Regions from separate parts of the Cytobacillus sp. SAFR-174 genome, predicted to be linked through region 1. Evidence: riboswitches for the same ligand, from Rfam matches in the RefSeq annotation. Region 1 holds a riboswitch; each other region holds the start of a gene.
The links. A riboswitch is a leader RNA that binds a small molecule or an ion and turns the genes downstream of it on or off. The one in region 1 is predicted to bind cyclic di-AMP.
Positions count from the first base shown of each region.

Region 1 (7,005 bases):
ATTACGGAATGATAACCGATTTCTTTGGCCTTGTTAAGTACAGTACGTATCAATTGGCTCCCGATGCCTTTCCCCTGATAACCGGGACGAACAGAAAGTGGGGCAAGTGCAAGAGAATCTCCCGCTTTCTCACCATCCGATATTTTGATTTTAGATAAAAGAATATGGCCCACAATCTCTTTAGATTGAGTTAACGCCACTAAAGAAAGCTCTGGAATAAAAGCATCTGATTTTCTGAGCCTTTTGACAAGAAAATGTTCTGTTTTGTCGCTGTATTCTTCATGTAAAAAAGCCTCTTTTACCATTTCTTCAGTCGAATCATAGTCTGCAGGGAGTTCTTGCCGAATTAAGATATCCATTTGTAGTCTCCTGTTCTTTAAGTGATGATAAAGTTTCAATATAAATGGCACTTTCTCATGGAGAAAGTGTTACTTCACCAGCTCTAAACATAAGTTCAACAAACAAAAACCTCCAATTTGGGATGATTTCATTTTATTTACATATGCTGCAGCGGTCAACTGTATCAGGAACTTGTGAATAGTCAGGAATAGTCTGAAAGGAGAAATTACGTTTTTATTGAATATGTTAGTAACGAGCTTATTAAAGAGGTGATATCTGTGCTTTTTCATTATCATTATTGGACTCCACACGTGGAAGAAACAGAAAGGTTTTACGTGAATGCAGGCTTTCAGATATATCAGCGTATCGGTAAATACCTGGGGGGATTCCAGAACTTTGATCCTCCCTTAGTATGGGATAACTTTCGGACGAAGAATATTATTTTTCGTATTATCGAAGCAAGAAAAGGGAGCGTAAATATCACATTTGGATATGGAAAGAAGAGTAAATTTGACCATATAGGTTTTTTGGTATCTGAAAAAGAACAAGAGCTTATCTGTCAGAATGCAGATAATATGAATTGGATTGTGGACAAGGGGGAAAGAAGAACGTTTATTACAACCCCTTATTCTTTTAGGATAGAACTCCAAACAAACAAAGAAATAGTAGATTCGGTGACTGATAACCTAAAAATAGAAGAATTAAGATTAGAAACAAGAAAAGAAGGGCTAGAAAATGACTTATCCATTTTGTTCGGTAAGCCTATCAGTTCAATTAAATCGGTGTTTGGTGAAACAGTTACAATTAATGAAGCAGTTATAAAGGACCTCTCTTCGAAGATATTAGTGGACCCTAATGGTGTAAGGATTGTGAATTGAATTTGTTTTTCTAAATGAGGAGAGCTTATGAAATTATATTGGTTATTGGTGTTATGTTTCTTATGCATTTGGATTATGGTATCTGTCTTTTTTCCTGAACCAAGTTGGTGGTCTATTTTTTCATCGGAGCGATCAACGCACACCTCTCTGATGAAACAGCTTTCAATTAATAAAATCTTTTTTATCACGATCATTTGTTTTGGTTTAGCATACCTTTACAGCGTATATTTCAAAGAGGCAGATAAAAATTTTTTATGTGAGTAAGGTCAGCTGCAGGGATGATGCCTGATAAGTCTCTACGTTGGCAATTCTTGAACATTCTGTGAATATGGCGAAAATATAACCTGTTTTTAGTACCAGGTATTATATTTATCACTATTCAATCGCCCTCATTCGCTCAATAATGGAGAAGAAATAAATTGGCGATGAAATGAGGTAGTTCTTTTGAAATTTCCACAATTAAAAATCGGTCATATGACGCCTGAGTTTCCCATCATGCAGGGTGGAATGGGCGTTGGTATTTCGTTAAGCGGCCTGGCATCAGCTGTTGCGAATGCCGGGGGGATTGGAATTATTTCAGGGACAGGAATTAGCATAGAAGAGTTAAGGCTGCATATACGAAAGGCCAGGGCAGCTATCAAGGGTGAGGGCTATATTGGGGTGAATGTTCTATTTGCCATGAATGATTTTGCTGAAAAAATGAAGGCCGCTATAGAGGAAAAGGTGGATTTCATTATTTCAGGTGCAGGAATATCAAGGGATATGTACAATTGGGGCAAAGAATCCGGCACACCGGTGATTTCGATTGTGTCATCTGCAAGGCTTGCCAAAATGTCAGAGCGGCTGGGTGCTTCTGCGGTTGTCGTAGAGGGCAATGAGGCAGGAGGGCATTTAGGGACCGAAAGACCGTTATTCGATATTTTACCGGAAGTGGTGCAAGCTGTTAAGATTCCTGTCATAGCTGCAGGGGGAATCCTGACAGGAAAAGATATTGCGCATGCCATTCGTGTCGGGGCTTCCGGTGTTCAAATGGGAACCAGATTTGTCGCAAGTCACGAATGTGATGCCCCCCTATCCTTCAAGGAAAAATATGTACATGCCAAACAGGAAGATATCGTTATGGTGAAAACCACCGTAGGTTTGGAGGGGCGTGCCATTAAGAATAACTTTACTGAACAAATATCTGACAATAAAAAGGTGAAAATCAAGAAGTGCATCGATTGTCTGAAAAACTGCTCCTACCGCTTTTGTACATTGGATTCTCTGGTCACATCCATGGAGGGGGACTGTGAGAATGGTCTCGTATTTGCGGGGGCAAGAGTCCATGAAATTAACGAAATTTTGCCTGTTCAGACGATCATTCATAATATCAAAAGAGAATATGAAGCTTGTGTTTAATGTCAAGATGGTTCATTGCTTCACGTCCGGCTGCCAATTAGGCGGCTCTTTTTGGATTTAAAAAGGGTGTTTTGAGACTGGAGGAATAATTCATATTAATATAGAATACCTTTTGATGGAATATAGCGGGTGAAGAAATATGGAGAATAAGCGACATAGTTATGATAGAAATTCAAATTCTTTAATCATCGTAATCCACGAAATATATGGAATAAATCAACATATAAAGAGTTTTTGCGAATTATTAATAAAGCAGAATTTTGAAGTGATATGCCCCAATTTACTAGAGCGAGAGATGCCTTTTGATTATTCTCAAGGGGAAGCCGCTTATCGTCACTTTATGGAACATGTCGGTTTCGATATAGCGGCACGTAAAATCAAAGATTTATTATTGGATGTTAAAGATGAATACGAAACAATAGTAATCATTGGATTTAGTATAGGTGCCACTGTTGCCTGGCTATGCAGTGAGGAAGATTGTGTTGATGGAATAGTTGGATATTACGGTTCAAGGATTAGGGACTATTTAGAGCTAACACCCCGGAGTCCTGCCATGCTATTTTTTCCACAGGAAGAGCAGTCTTTTAATGTTGATGAGTTAGTATTGGCTTTGGAAAAAAAGAAAATTAAAGCATATAAATTTACTGGGAAACACGGATTCAGTGATCCTTATTCCTCTAAGTATGATGCAAAATCAGAACAAGAAGCCTTTAGCAAAATGCTGAATTTTTTATTGCATACTGATTGAGGTAGTATGAAGCACTAACGGTGACTGTTATCACCGAGGAATTTTAATAAAAGTTTACAAGCGCGTTCAATATACTTAATACTAAGATGCTAATTTAGATGTAGCGGGGATAGCATGTGTGGCTATCATGGCATTTGGCGCAGGTGGAGCCAAATGCTTTTTTGTTTTATACAGGGAATACTTAACTATTTACAAAAATTATCTTGGGATAATATAATGATTTAGTGTTCTATGCTTAATCTTATTTTAAGAACGGGGGACCCATTATTTACGGCGGAGTTTCCGCACGGGGTGAATCCGAAAGATGGAAGGGCTTACTGTTTCCACAGTCCTAACCCGAAAGCTAACCTCGTCAGCGTTTAAGGAAACATAAGAGAATATGAATCAGGGTGAATTGACAATTGTCGATTTTCTTTTTTTTGAGATCAGCTTTGTTTCCCTTGCCTGAGCAGCACGTTAAAACTAAACAAGAAGGTAGGGTAATTGATGAAAAGAATTAAATTAAGTTTAGCCACTCAAATTTTTATCGGTCTTGTCCTGGGGATTGTGGTTGGCGGTATCTTTTACGGTAATGAAGCAGCGCAAAGTGCCTTACAGCCATTTGGCGATCTGTTCATTCGTTTAATTAAAATGATTGTGGTTCCTATTGTATTATCAACGATAATCGTTGCCATTGCTGGTGTAGGTGATTTAAAATCCGTGGGTAAGCTTGGCGGTAAATCATTGACCTACTTTATCGGCATGACATTGGTTGCCATTGTGGTTGGCTTAATCGCCGGGAATGTATTTCAGCCAGGTGCCGGCCTGAATATGGACAGCCTGCAGCAAAGTGATATCTCAAGCTATGTCGAAACCAATAAAGAGCAGGAAGGCAAGTCGGTAGCGGATACATTCTTGCATATTGTGCCTACTAATCCGGTACAAGCCATGGTTGAAGGCGATATGCTGGCGATTATCTTCTTTGCGGTTGTATTTGGACTCGGAATTGCAGCAATTGGAGATGTCGGAAAGCCAGTTCTGAGGTTTTTTGAAGGTACGGCCAAGGCGATGTTCTATGTAACGAACCTGTTTATGAAGTATGCGCCGATCGGGGTATTTGCCTTAATTGGTGTTACGATTTCCAAGTATGGCTTCGCCTCACTGATTCCATTAGGCAAGCTGGCGCTTACTGTATATGGATCCATGATTTTCTTTGTTCTTGTTGTTCTGGGAGTTATGGCCAAAATTGTCGGGTTCAGCATCTTTAAATTATTGAAGATGATCAAAGAGGAATTGATTTTGGCATTTTCAACAGCAAGCTCGGAAACAGTTCTTCCAAGAATTATGGATAAAATGGAGAAAGCGGGAAGCCCGAAACATATTTCTTCATTCGTTATTCCGACAGGCTACTCTTTTAACCTGGACGGATCTGTTTTATATCAGGCGATTGCCTCTTTATTTATTGCCCAGATGTTTGGGATTGAATTGAGTATCGGACAGCAAATTACACTAATGTTAGTGCTGATGGTTACATCGAAAGGAATGGCGGGTGTACCTGGTGTATCCTTTGTTGTGCTGCTGGCGACATTCAGCACCATTGGATTGCCTGCAGAAGGCCTTGCCTTTATTGCCGGCATCGACCGTATCCTTGACATGGGACGCACAGCGGTTAATGTGGTGGGGAACTCACTGGCGGCGATTGTTATTGCGAAGTGGGAAGGGCAATTTAACCCTCCAGCTGAAGAAAGATTTGAACAACAAGCTTCATAATAATAGATTTGGAAACACTAACAAATGGCATCGTTTGTTAGTGTTTTTTTGTGGAGCCAGATAGTTCAGGTTCAGACACAGGAAGGGAAAATCATCAGGTCTGAGTCCGAAGTTGGTTCAAGTTCAGACACAGGAAGGGAAAACGTCGGGTCTGAGTCCGAAGTTGGTGCAGGTTTGGACACAGGAAGGGGAAATCATCGGGTCTGAGTCCGAAGTTGGTGCAGGTTCGGACACAGTAAGGGGAAAACGTCGGGTCTGAGTCCGAAGTTGGTTCAAGTTCAGACACAGAAAGGGGAAAACGTCGGGTTTGAGTCGGAAGTAGGTGCAGGTTCAGACACAGGAAGGGAAAATCATCAGGTCTGAGTCCGAAGTTGGTGCAGGTTCGGACACAGGAAGGGGAAATCATCAGGCTTGAGTCCGAAGCCAGTTTCAGGAAGGTTAACCCGGCGCCTGCTTTTATCATCTGCCCTTTAGGGTCATAATTATATTATAATGAAGAAAAAAGGAGGTACTCATATGACACTGGGAAGTAAGGCGCTGTCACCAGAACAGCGGGATGAATTGCTGCAAACATTGAAGGCCCGTTTTGAGAAGAATACGCACAGGCATGAAGGGCTGTTATGGGCAGATGTACAAGCTAAGCTTGAGGCTAATCCTGAGAAATTATGGTCGCTGAATGAAATGGAAGAAACGGCCGGCGAACCGGATGTTGCCGGGTATGATGAAGAGACGGGCGAATACATATTTTATGATTGTGCAGCAGAAAGTCCTAAGGGCCGCAGAAGTTTTTGCTACGATCGTGAAGCGCTGGAGGCAAGGAAAAAACATAAGCCGGAAAACAGTGTGATGGATATGGCAGCTGCCATGGGCGTTGAGCTTTTAACGGAAGAGCAATACCGGGAGCTCCAGGAGCTTGAAGCTTTTGATAAGAAAACATCGAGCTGGGTGCAGACACCCCCTCATATCAGAAAACTTGGCGGGGCTCTCTTCTGTGACCGCCGCTACGACACGGTCTTTGTGTATCACAATGGAGCTGATTCCTACTATGCTGCAAGGGGGTTCCGCGGCTCGCTGAGAGTTTAGGTTCAGGGAGACTCGGATTGTATGAGCGTAAGAAGGATTCGGCGGGTTTTTTGCTAAAACATAGTTTAAAAGGTATACCAGCAGGCGCGTTAGTAAAGGAACGCGTCTCTTTTTATTTACAAAAAGATTGTCTGGCGGCCGGATATTGATGAAAATAACCTACACTCCATTTATCAGGAATAATATCTCCAATCCAGGTTAATTTATGAATGAGAATTATTAATCAATTCGGTACATAGTCAAAATGGGATGATGGAAGGAGGTTGTTTACTTGATATTAACCAATCCGCTAAGTGTTTCTGAAATAGGGACTATATGGCAGACTTACCAGGAAAAAACATTGATAATGAGATTTTTGGAATACTTTATCGAAAAGTCAGATGAACAGGAGGCTAGGAATATTTTAGGAGGGTTATGGCAGGAACTGAACTTTTATGTGAAAGAGATGGAAGAACTTTTCTCCGATCAAGGAATGGTTAAGCCTGAGGGGTTTACTTCAGCTGACGTTAATTTAGAAGCCCCTAAATTATACGATAATGGTTTTGATATCATGTTTCTTCGTGTATTAAAGGAAGTTAGCATGGGGCTTTACACCCTGAATATGAATATGACATACAATAAGAAGGTTTTATCCATTTATGAGGGGCTCACGACTGTAACACAGAAAATCTATAAGCTTTCGACCTTTTATCTGCTGGAAAAAGGAATACTAGCGCTGCCACCAAAAGTGACGATGCCCAAAAATATAGAGTATATCCAGTCAAAAAAGTATAAGGACGGTTTTAGGCTGACAGGAGATAAAAGGGCATT
Region 1 covers NZ_JBQCMZ010000011.1:89,471-96,475, forward strand. The annotation lists gene ACTHRG_RS13080 (GNAT family N-acetyltransferase) at 1-359, opposite strand, end outside; gene ACTHRG_RS13085 (hypothetical protein) at 618-1,217, shown strand; gene ACTHRG_RS13090 (nitronate monooxygenase) at 1,692-2,615, shown strand; gene ACTHRG_RS13095 (dienelactone hydrolase family protein) at 2,755-3,363, shown strand; cyclic di-AMP (ydaO/yuaA leader) riboswitch at 3,586-3,736, shown strand; gene ACTHRG_RS13100 (cation:dicarboxylate symporter family transporter) at 3,850-5,112, shown strand; gene ACTHRG_RS13105 (DUF4256 domain-containing protein) at 5,629-6,195, shown strand; gene ACTHRG_RS13110 (DUF3231 family protein) at 6,467-7,005, shown strand, end outside.

Region 2 (4,503 bases), on a different contig from region 1:
CTAAAGCATAGTCATTTGGAAACCCGCTGGTGATCACCGTATTTGTTGCAGTCGGCTGTCCAACCACATAGCCTTGAACAGTTTTGGATGAGTTATTCTGAGCATTGATTCCCTGAGAAACCGAATAAGGTGATGACCAGGACCCATCTCCAGCAGCTGCCTTTGTTATTGAATCTTGTATGGGCTGCATTACAATGAGAATGGCAGCAAATAGAATCAGCGATAACAGCAGACCTTTTCTCTTACGATTCAGCATTCATTCGCCTCCATAATGTTTTGAAAGGACTTCGAATAATCAGAAAAGTCACAATCAACACCTAGTATAAATGAACACCTTCGGCCAGGGCATGATGTATTGGTCCCAAAATTATACTGTTTTACAATACTTAACAATTTTTTAAAGTGCTTACTTTTTTAATATGCCCAAATATTCAATCCAAGGACCAACATCTGTCCTGTACCTATTTGCCAATACTCTTGAAATCTGTGAAATATGCGTAAGATCATGCACAGCCCAAGTGGAAATCAATTCCCTGACTCTTACTGGACCAAATGCCGGATGAAGGCCTTTCTTTTCGAAATGAGTTTCCAGATCAGGCATACCTCTCAGCGAAGCCAAATTTTTCATTCTAAGGGTCTTAAAGATTTTAAGCTTTTCTTCAAATGGCAGATCCCCTGACAAACTTAAATGAGCAAAACGGTCAAATGGAGGAAATGGCTTGCTTTTCCCTTCCTGCAAAATAAATGTCAGTCGCGGAATCCAATTTTTCTCCTCGCCATCAATCAAATGATCAACCACTTCGGCTGCATTCCACGTCCCTTCCCCTTCATTGCCATTGAGCCATTCTGAAGATAAACCTCTTAGTAAGGCATCCAGCGTATCAGGTGTACGTTCAAGAATCTCAATAGCTTCTCTTAAGTTAAAATTCATATTGCCGCTCCTTTCCACCTTCACGGGTTTCTTATAATAATTTCTCAAAAGCAGTAATTGTGAGTAAATCGTTTATTTTGATCATTTCTACCTCTTTAAATCCATTTTTCAGATAAAATGCGACAGCTGGAGTATTCCTGGAACCGGTTGTGACAATCATTTTTTTTATGATCGGCCTCCGCCCAATGTAATTCAGCAGCTTTTGTGCAATCCCCTTCCTAAAATGTTCAGGATGCACAATCAGTCTGTGAATATCTAAAACATCATTCTTCTCTTTAAAGGAAATCGCACCGCATAATTTTTCTCCAGTAAAGTACCCAAAGAAGGTCTCTCCGGTTGTTCGCAAATCGTCCGCCGAATCCTTCAAAGGCGGTAAATCAGGATAACCAATGATTTCAGCCTCAATTTTGTACGCGGAAAGCTGTACGCTTAGAACCTGCTCAGCCGCTTTTCGGTCCTTAATATTTATTTCCTTAATCATGATCGTCCCTCTTTTTATATTAGTTTTAAAAACTAATTCTCTATCGAAAAAAAATCCCCTCTTTTTTGGACGAATGAGTCCCTTCCAATATAAAATGTTAGCTAAAGGGGTGAATTGGTATGAATCTAAACTATGAAGTGGTAAAAGAAGACGAAATCAGCCTATGCCGGGATTTATGCAATGAGCTGATGGCTTTTCAGAAATCAAAGGCACATATAACACCTGAGCGATTTGACAGCATGAACTTTGAAACAAGAATGGTTCCATCCGTAAAATCTGCTATACATAATTATATTGTAATTGTTAAGGACGATGAAGAAGTCGTGGGCTATGTCTATTCCAATGTTTCTCCTAAGGAAGCCTACTCGAATGATATCGCCACTTTTTTTGATTTATCTTCAGTTGAGAAAGACAATGTTGGCTGCTTATCACAATTCTTTATTAAAGATGGCTACCGGCAATACGGAATCGGGTCAGTGCTTTTTAACATGTCGATGGAATGGTTAGGTCAATTTAAAGATGTGGAAGACTATTTTATTTATGTATCAAATGGTAATACAGAGGCCCTTGAATTTTATGTAAGTAAAGGATTTACTAAGAGTCACGATATTCTGGACGGTTTTATTACAGTTTTGCGAAAATAGGTTTGTTTTCCCATAATGCATATATCTATTTTCTTTAAAAATATAGTGGACATTGCCAGATATCTTGTTATAATTCAAAAAGAAATTACTTTGAAAAGGGTGCATTATGGGAAATACATGCAGATATGTTGTGAGTGCCACTGGAAAAAACGGCGAGACTTATTATACGCAATGCAAGGATAAAGTGGAGTTGAAAAAGTGGCTTGCCGAACATGAAGACAAGCTGAATAAGAAGGAACTGAAAGTCAAGGACAAAAATAGACATCCTATTTTCAACTGGCTTAATTTCTAATACCTTAATATTATTGTTTGAATAATATATTATTGGAAATAACAAATAATTAAAAGGATGTTTACAAATTTCATACTATTTTGTTATTATATTAAAAAAACATAAATGATTTTCGCTTAATCTTTATTGAGCGGGGGAACCAATTGTACTTTTTATAAAGTACCTGGGGTGAATCCTTTTATAGGTAGGGTACTCTCAAAACCCGAACCCGACAGCTAACCTCGTAAGCGTGTTGAGAGGGAAACACTGCATATATGCACAGTGGTTATACCTCTGTGTTTTTTTGTTGCCTTTTTTAAGTTAGATTTATGTTTTTTGGGGGTAATATAGGGAAGGACATTATTTTTTGTGTCTGTATTTTACATTTTTTTACATCATTCATTGGAGGAACGCGTATGAAATTATCAACTAAAATTATTATTGCTTTGATTGCAGGGGGAATTACAGGCCTGCTGATTAATTTGTTTGCGCCTGGAATATTCCCTGAGCTTGACAAGTTTTTGTTTACACCGCTTGGAAAAATCTTTTTAAATCTGATTAACATGCTGGTTGTCCCGATCGTATTCTTTTCCATCACCCTCGGTACTGCAGGACTTGGTGATCCAAAGAAATTAGGAAGAATCGGTGTAAAAACGATATCCTACTTTTTAGTTACTACAAGTATAGCGATTATTATCGGACTCGCTTTGGCATATGTCTTCCAGCCGGGAAATGTTGGGGAATTTGACGTAACAAACGTGGAGTATGAATCTGAAGAAGCTCCGCCTGTCTCTGACACCCTATTAAATATTATTCCGACCAATCCTGTAAAAGCCTTCACAGAAGGAAACATGCTTCAGATTATTACTTTTTCCATTTTCGTCGGATTTGCCTTAACGATGCTTGGCAATAAAACAAAAGGCATTTTAAACCTGATTGAACAGGGCAATGACATAATGATGTATCTTGTTAATCTGGTTATGAAATTTGCGCCATATGGAACATTCGGACTTATCGTTTCAGCTGTCGGCAGCCAAGGTCTAAGTGCCATTAAAGCCATGGGACTTTATATGATTGTTGTCCTTCTCGCGTTATTTATACACGCGATCTTAACCTATGGAGGTTCCATTGCTTTACTTGCAAAGAAAAACCCGATTTGGTTCTTTAAAGGCTTTGCACCGGCAATGGGAGTTGCGTTCAGTACTTCAAGCAGTAATGCAACGTTGCCGATTTCCATGAATACTGCTCAAAAGAATCTGAAAGTTCCTGAATCAATCAGCAGCTTTGTTCAGCCGCTTGGTGCAACGATCAACATGGATGGGACAGCCATCATGCAGGGTGTTGCCACTATATTTATCGCACAGGTATTCAATGTGGATTTATCACTCACCCAGCTTATCACCGTTGTTCTTACCGCGGTGCTTGCCAGCGTAGGTACTGCAGGTGTGCCGGGTGTCGGCCTTATTATGCTTGCCATGGTTCTTAACTCCGTTAACCTGCCGGTTGAAGGTATCGCCTTAATTATCGGTATTGACCGTTTGCTTGATATGACGAGAACAGCTGTCAATATTACAGGAGATGCTGCTTGTGCAGTTATTGTCACGGAAACAGAAGCAAAGAAAGAGGCTGTTAAAGCCTGATCACAAAATAACACCGGTTATCCGGTGTTATTTTTTTCGGAGCTCACCCTCCCCTTCTACATTCAATTTCATTGCTTTTCTATGATAGTTTAGTATAATTAGATTCATAACCATCACGTAACAGTTTGGAGGAAACCTCATGGGGCTGAGAAGTTAAGAATAGGAGAATTGGCTGAAAAAGCAAAGGTTACGAAGAGAACGATTGATTACTATACTTCCCTGGGTCTTTTAGAAGCAGAACGTTCACCTTCAAATTATCGCTATTATGACCACTCCTCCATCGAACGTATTGCTTTTATCGAGAAATGTAAAGCGGATGGTTTGTCATTGGAGGAAATCAAGAAAAAAGTCATCAGCCAATTTTCTGAAGAGGTAGATGTTCTTGAGCTAAGGCTAAAAATTCAGGATCTGGAGGAAGATGTGACGAAAGCACTTTCACAGCTGAAGAAATCAGATCCGGAAAAATATGAGTATGTTAAAAAAAATATTTCACATGAAAGCTTATCATTAATTCAGTCACTGCTCTTATTGCTGAA
Region 2 covers NZ_JBQCMZ010000013.1:101,935-106,437, forward strand. The annotation lists gene ACTHRG_RS14625 (endonuclease) at 1-256, opposite strand, end outside; gene ACTHRG_RS14630 (DinB family protein) at 407-931, opposite strand; gene ACTHRG_RS14635 (GNAT family N-acetyltransferase) at 963-1,412, opposite strand; gene ACTHRG_RS14640 (GNAT family N-acetyltransferase) at 1,532-2,056, shown strand; gene ACTHRG_RS14645 (hypothetical protein) at 2,163-2,348, shown strand; cyclic di-AMP (ydaO/yuaA leader) riboswitch at 2,452-2,594, shown strand; gene ACTHRG_RS14650 (dicarboxylate/amino acid:cation symporter) at 2,744-3,967, shown strand; gene ACTHRG_RS14655 (MerR family transcriptional regulator) at 4,136-4,503, shown strand, end outside.
Region 2: another riboswitch for cyclic di-AMP. It lies ahead of ACTHRG_RS14650 (dicarboxylate/amino acid:cation symporter); the one in region 1 lies ahead of ACTHRG_RS13100 (cation:dicarboxylate symporter family transporter).

Region 3 (7,005 bases), on a different contig from region 1:
TACTGTTCGCTTAAAAACCAGCTCACAATCAGAATAAGCGCTGCCAAATACACTTTATAGTTAGATTTCTGCTTCCAAAATGCCTCGCGCTCCACCTTTTTTTCATTCTCTGCACGCAGCTTCAGATTTTCAAAGGCTCCCGCTTTTTCGACCGCCTTCATTGAAGCTTTCCCTGTAACAGTTATCTTAGAAGCACCAAAATTCACATTCGCATCTAAAACGCCATCCAGGCGTTTCACGTTCTCTTCGAACGTCTTGGCACAGCCTGCTCAGGAAAAGCCCTGAACACGGTAGGTTACCGTCTCTTTCTCCGCAATTCCAGCTTGTTCAGACATTGGCTTTCACCTCATTTCTGTGTTCAAGTGCAATCATCATTAATTGCCTGATATGATCATCATCCAATGAATAAAAAGCCAATTTCCCTTTCTTCCGGAACTTAACTATTCCTTGCTTATGCAATGTCCGCAAATGGTGGGATGCCGTTGCCACTGTTGCGCCAATGATATTGGCAATATCACAGACACACAGCTCTTCATCCCGGGTTAGTGCATAAGAAATCTTTGCCCTGTTCTCATCAGCAAGAGCCTTGAATAATTGGGCAGCACCCGAAAGATCTTCCTTCAGCAGTTCCCCCTGAATGCGGTTCACTTTGTCTTCATCAAAGCAGTAAATATCGCATGTATCTTTAGAGCCCAATTTTATTCTCCCCTCATTATTCAAACATTCATTTGAATATATTATACCTCGTCTGTGACCTTATTCAAACAAGTATTTGAATATTGTATGAAAAAAGGAACCGGATTGCTCCGATTCCTTTTATTTCTTTACTTCTTCTTTCAGTTTTATCAATAATTCATCCGAATTCTCCGCTGCAATCATTTTTCCGTCCACTACAGCATAGGGAGATAGCCTGCATTCTTTGCATTTGCTCTGGCATTCGTATTCTTTATAGGTAATATTCTTACGGCTCAGGAATTGGTTAAATTCAGCCAAACTTTCTTCTTTTAAAAATTCATCCAGATTCCGCTGGCAAAATTCAATTGAAGATGTTTTTTCTTTTGAGAATAGTTTGTTGATGAGTTTCACCTGATCAAACTTCCTTTTGGTTTTACTTTTAGGATCTTTTCCGTACAAATTGTTGTTTTTTGCCTATCTATGTTGTCCGTTGATTTCCGCTCCAGGCTGCTCGCTTTCCGCGGGGCGGGCGGTGAGCCTCCTCGGCGCTCCGCGTCTGTGGGGTCTCACCTGTCCCGCTACTCCCGCTGGAGTCTCGCACCTTCCGCTCCAATCAACACAGTAAATATAATACAAAAAGCAAACCTTGCGAAAACAGCCTACTTAATAACACTTGTAAATATTGTTTTCCCTAATCCATTTGGTTGCCGCCCATTTTTCTCCCTTTTTGACAGGAAGACTGCTATGGACTGATAATCGGTCCAGCTGCCCCTGGTCATTGGCATAATGAAAGTAAATGGCCGATCCCTTTTTGGGAACAATCGAAAGTCCGGCTTTAGAAAAAACGGTTTCACCGCCCTCAGCCACATCATTCAAATAGATGAGGAAAGTGCCAACCCGCTGTCCGCCCTTGCCGGCATCCACCATATGGGTAGGGAAGAAATCAAAATGAGGCTTATATTCTTCACCCAATCCATAGTTCAGAATCTGAAGGCCTTCGCCATTTTCTGCCGGATAACCCGTCAGATCGGCAATCCTCATTTCAATCCTTTCGACCAGCTCATTTTCCATGATGCTGAAAGCCATGCTCCTGCTTGTTCTGCCGGAACCTGCCCGTTCTTCTCCAGAACCCGTATCCACCACACGGGATGGCTGCAGGCGGCTCCTTGAAAGACTGATGAGCCCATCACATTCTTCTGAGGTGAGCACAGAATCCAAATGGAGAACAAACGGCTTTTCATTCCTGGAAAGCACTTTGACGTCCCTGTCCCTGGCATGCAGGATATTCCCCTTCCTGCCTATTTCAGGGACTTCATAATTATATCGAATCTGCTGCCCTTCTGTCGTCCCTATTGCTTCATTTCCAACAATTTTAAATAAAGTCTCATAAGCAAACCGGTTATCGAACCCCTTTTTGATCAATGCATTTGCTAGCGAAATAGGACTCACTTCATTTTTTAACGCACCCGTAATCCATTCCTTCAGTTCGTCTGATATCTGCATAATCTTCGCCATTATCTTCCCCCTGTATGACTCACTGAAAATACCCATCGGCCGAAAAATAGAAATATATGTATTTTATTATACTATTATTATAGAAGGAACTGAAATCAATTTGGATAGTTGGAATTTGGTATTCGCCCTAGCAGGGGGACCATTTTCTTCCCGCCGCTCGCTTTTTCGGCTCTATAAAAAAAACAGGATAGAGTGTCACACTCTATCCCGTACTAGCCAATCATAATTTTCTCTTCTGCAAATTTATATTTGGCCTTTCCTTTTCTTCGGGCAAGTGCAAAAGCGATTGTGATAGGCCCTACTCTTCCTGCAAACATCATAAATGCAATTATTCCTTTTCCTGTTGCACTTAATTCAGGTGTCAGCCCCATCGACATGCCTACCGTGCCAAAGGCGGAGATTACTTCGAATAAAAGGACGTTTAAAGGAGCATTTTCAGTTATGGATAAAATAAATAAGATAAAGAAAATAAATCCTATTGAATAGACGGTTATCGTAAAGGCCCTGACAATTAGATCCTTCGGAATTCGCCTCCCCATCAGGCTTACTTCATCTTCCTCCTTTATCAGCGCCCGGACTGCAAGAAAAATCAAGACAAATGTAGTGACTTTAATGCCTCCTGCAGTACCGCCGGATCCCCCTCCAATGAACATGAGCAGCATGGTTACCAGCTGTGAACCCAGTGTTAATTCACCAGTATTCAAAGAATTAAAGCCAGCGGTTCTCGGTACTACACCATGAAAGTATGCTCCCAGCAGTTTATCTTTTAAAGGCAAATTGGCAAGTGTCCCGGGGTTATCAAATTCCAGCGCAAAGATAAACACTGTCCCCAGAAAATTTAGAACCAGAGTCATCAAAAGGACCAATTTTGTATGCAAAGAGAGTTTCTTCAAGCTCCTGGTTCTTTTCACATCAAGTACAACAAAATAGCCAATTCCCCCGATTATCAGCAGAGTGCTGAGCGTCATAATGACCGTAAAATCGCCGGCATATTCAGTCACACTCCTGAATTGGCCCATTATATCGAACCCGGCATTATTAAAGGCAGAAACCGAATGGAAAATGCCATAATACAACGCGCGGGGAAATCCAAAATCGGACAACCAGCGTATGGCCAGTATCAATGCACCGATCGTTTCAGCAATTAAAGTAAAGCCGACAACGAATTTAACCAGCCTGACCATCCCTTCAATCGAAAGCTGATTTAAAGATTCCTGGATCATCAGCCTTCCTTTCAACCCAATGTTCTTTCCAAGCATGATAGCAATGAGAACTCCAAATGTCATAAATCCAAGGCCGCCAATCTGTATGAGTACCATCAATACAATTTGGCCAAAAACAGTAAATGTTGTTTGGGTATCCACTACCACGAGACCTGTTACACAAACAGCAGAAGTCGCCTCAAAAAGGGCATCGATAAACGACAAATGATGTCTGTCTTTCGTAGCAAAAGGCAGCATCAGCAGCAGTGTGCCTACACCAATTAAGATTAAGAAACCGACCGAAAGCATTTGTGCCGGATTCATTTTTATCCACTTATAGGATCGTCCCATTCTCCTCATTCTTTTATGCTCCTTATACATCTAAGGCTAACCCCTTGTATTGGTATTTTTTAGGAAGGTTTATACTCCATGCCTCTCAAACCTGCCAATCCCTTTATTATGTCCCATTACAATCAGGACGTCTCCCTTTAAAATGACCTCTTCAGCCGGCGGAGTAACGATTATTTCCTTCCCGCGCTGAATCCCCACGATATTACAGCCATACTTAGCCCGTATATTCAACTCTGATAGAGATTTGTTGGCAATTTTATTAGTCGCCACAATCTCCACCATACTATAATCTTCAGACAGCTCAATATAATCAATCATCTTCTCTGAAACAATATGGTGGGCAATCCGCTTTGCCATATCCCGCTCCGGATGAATTACACGATCAACGCCAATTTTTTCGAGCACTCTGGCATGATACTCATTATGTGCCTTCGCCCACACCTTTGGAATTCCCAATTCTTTTAAGAGCAATGATGTCAATATGCTGGACTCGATGTTTTCACCAAATGAAACAAACGCATGATCAATATTTTTGATTCCCGTCTGTTTAATGGCAGCTTCATCAATCCCATTGATTTGAACGGCGTATGTCACAAACTGAGCGTATTGATTCACTTTCTCCTGATCCACATCAATCGCAAGCACTTCCACACCTAATTCATGAAATTCCTTTACAAGACTGCCGCCAAAGCGGCCTAAACCAAATACAGCATACTGTTTTTTCATTGAAGAAATTCCCTTCTTTTTAAAAAATGAACACAAAAAAACCACTCTTAATAAAGAATGGCCAATGGTTTCCATTAACCCTTCTCTCGATTTGGCTTACGGAGTTAGCTGTCGGATTAGGGATTGAGAGTATCCCTTCTTAGCCTTAATATGCTAAGATTCACCCCAAGATAAACAAGGTTTATCAAAATTGGTTCCCCCGCTCAAATGATTCAGCAAAAAGGTTTACTATGAAATTAATAAATATAAATTACTCCCATGTTTATCTCTTGTCAATCTTTTTCTCATAAAGCTGAGTTTAAAGGGATATTAATTTTTTGAACAAAAGAAAAAGACCTCCTCATAAGGTCCTTTTGGTCATTCCTTGCGGAATAACGCACCTGTTATTGAATAAGAAGACAGGCTAGCCAAAACTATCCTACCCAAAACTTTCCTACCCTCAACTTATACAGCCATCATTTAACAAGCCTTTGTTCTAACTCAGCTTTTTGGCGCAAGTGATGACGGAAATGCATACCAACTAAATCATACCATTCCCTTGCATTCAGCCATCCGAACCCCCCATGCTCTACTTTATATTTTGGGTTTATATTATCCACTTTCGATTCCCATTGACTTAGCCTTAGAATTACTTGATCCATTCTGCTGTTAAGATCATCCTTGCTATCTGAATTATTAGGTGGAGCATTTAGTTCAGCCGGCAATTTAATTTTTATTGGAGGAAACCCTCCTATCTTAAATAAATGCAAACCAAACTCAGTTTTCCCAAGGGGCTGTTCATCATATAATTTGGAGCATTTTTCCATATTATCCAGGTACTCATGGGCTACAAGGATTAAATGGTCATACATTTGCCCAATTGACCAGACCGTTTCTTCAGATTTATAGCTTAGCTGTTCTAAAGAGTATTTTTGAAGCTCGTTTTTGTAAGTCTTTATTAGTTTAAGTTCGCTCAATTTAAATTCTCCTTTATATTAAAATTAACTCACTGTATATGTAAGTAATTATTCAATTTTCTATTACAAATACCTTCTTCAAGAATCCTGCCCTGTTTGCACATTAGAGATCGAGTAAGAAATCGCAAACGTTTTATACTCAATTATTTTGAAAATTCAGCTAGAAACTTGGTAAATTATATTAAAATATAAAGAGAAGCAGAAGAAAGCGTCATAGATAGGGGGAGAAATATGAATATACAAGAAATAATACATCAGCTAATGAACAATAACATTTTACCTTCAAAGCCAACTTATCATGAAAAATTAAATGGGGGTACGGTTAGTGAATTGTACCTTCTGCATTTTGAGGAAATGAAGTATGTCATTAAGAAAAATGAACCACAAATTATTAAATCAGAGGCAAATTTCCTTAATGATTACAAGAAGACTGATTTATTGCCGAAACTCTTATTCGTTGATCCATTATACGAGTACATCGTTTATTCCTTCATTGAAGGCACTGCCAATTATGTTAGAAAAAACAAAAAAGAAACCCTCCAAACACTGGTGCAAGGGCTTTTAAATCATTACAAACCCGTTGACAGCATTAATGGCTGGGGCTGGGCGGATCAGCCATCGAAGTCTTGGCATAGTTTTATACTTGATAACATCAATGAAGCAAATAAAATCCTTCATTCACGATTAGATAATCGTCATTATAATCTCGTACTGGAGCTTGCTGAAAAAAACAGCAAAGGCAAAGAGGCATTTTTACTGCACGGGGATTGCGGAGTACATAATTTTATTTTTCGTAATGGACAATTAAGTGGTGTAATTGACCCGACGCCTGTTATTGGCGAGCCTTTATATGATTTAATTTATGCTTTTTGTTCATCCCCAGAGGAACTAACGAAAGAAACCCTCCTTAGTGCAGCAGCCTTTTTGAAATCTAAAAGTGATATGAATCTTTCTGTTTTATATGAAGAGGCACTAGTTGGTTTATATCTTAGAATGGCAACTTGTATAAAGCATCATCCATGTGATTTCCAGGAATACCTTGAAGCCTGGGATTACTGGGAAGAAATCGTTAAAAACGAGTAATTATTAAGCATTAATTGGGTTCTTTATCGGATTAGGCCACATACAAAAAATAAAGCTCAGAGTCACATACTCTGAGCTTTTTGTGTGTAATTTCTCTATGAATTATCTTAACTGAATTGTTTCTTAAAACGGATAGTGCCTTATTCCCAAATCGCAGATGCCCACTCAGGATGATCGATAAACGGATTGCGATTATGCTGGTAATCAGAGTAGATGATTTCGTTTCTTCTCCGTTCTTTATCATCGACCGGATCTTCCTTATGCCACTCGAGCAGGACAGACATTTTGCCATGATAAGGAGCAGAACCGTTGTTGACTGCATTGTTCAGCTCCAGATCCACTTCTCCGCTGTCTCCTTCATAGCGGACAGCCATATAAAACAGCATCCGGGCTACATCGCCTTTTACGGCATCCCTTGGTTCCCAGGAATCTGAGTCATAGTAATTTCCAAGTGCTTCAGAGTGCTGGGATCCCCCATTATCAAAGTCGAGATTTCC
Region 3 covers NZ_JBQCMZ010000013.1:94,379-101,383, forward strand. The annotation lists gene ACTHRG_RS14585 (heavy metal translocating P-type ATPase) at 1-335, opposite strand, end outside; gene ACTHRG_RS14590 (ArsR/SmtB family transcription factor) at 328-696, opposite strand; gene ACTHRG_RS14595 (DUF1450 domain-containing protein) at 817-1,086, opposite strand; gene ACTHRG_RS14600 (2OG-Fe(II) oxygenase) at 1,339-2,190, opposite strand; gene ACTHRG_RS14605 (TrkH family potassium uptake protein) at 2,403-3,773, opposite strand; gene ACTHRG_RS14610 (potassium channel family protein) at 3,813-4,469, opposite strand; cyclic di-AMP (ydaO/yuaA leader) riboswitch at 4,548-4,697, opposite strand; gene ACTHRG_RS14615 (DinB family protein) at 4,925-5,425, opposite strand; gene ACTHRG_RS14620 (phosphotransferase) at 5,657-6,508, shown strand; gene ACTHRG_RS14625 (endonuclease) at 6,649-7,005, opposite strand, start outside.
Region 3: another riboswitch for cyclic di-AMP. It lies ahead of ACTHRG_RS14610 (potassium channel family protein); the one in region 1 lies ahead of ACTHRG_RS13100 (cation:dicarboxylate symporter family transporter).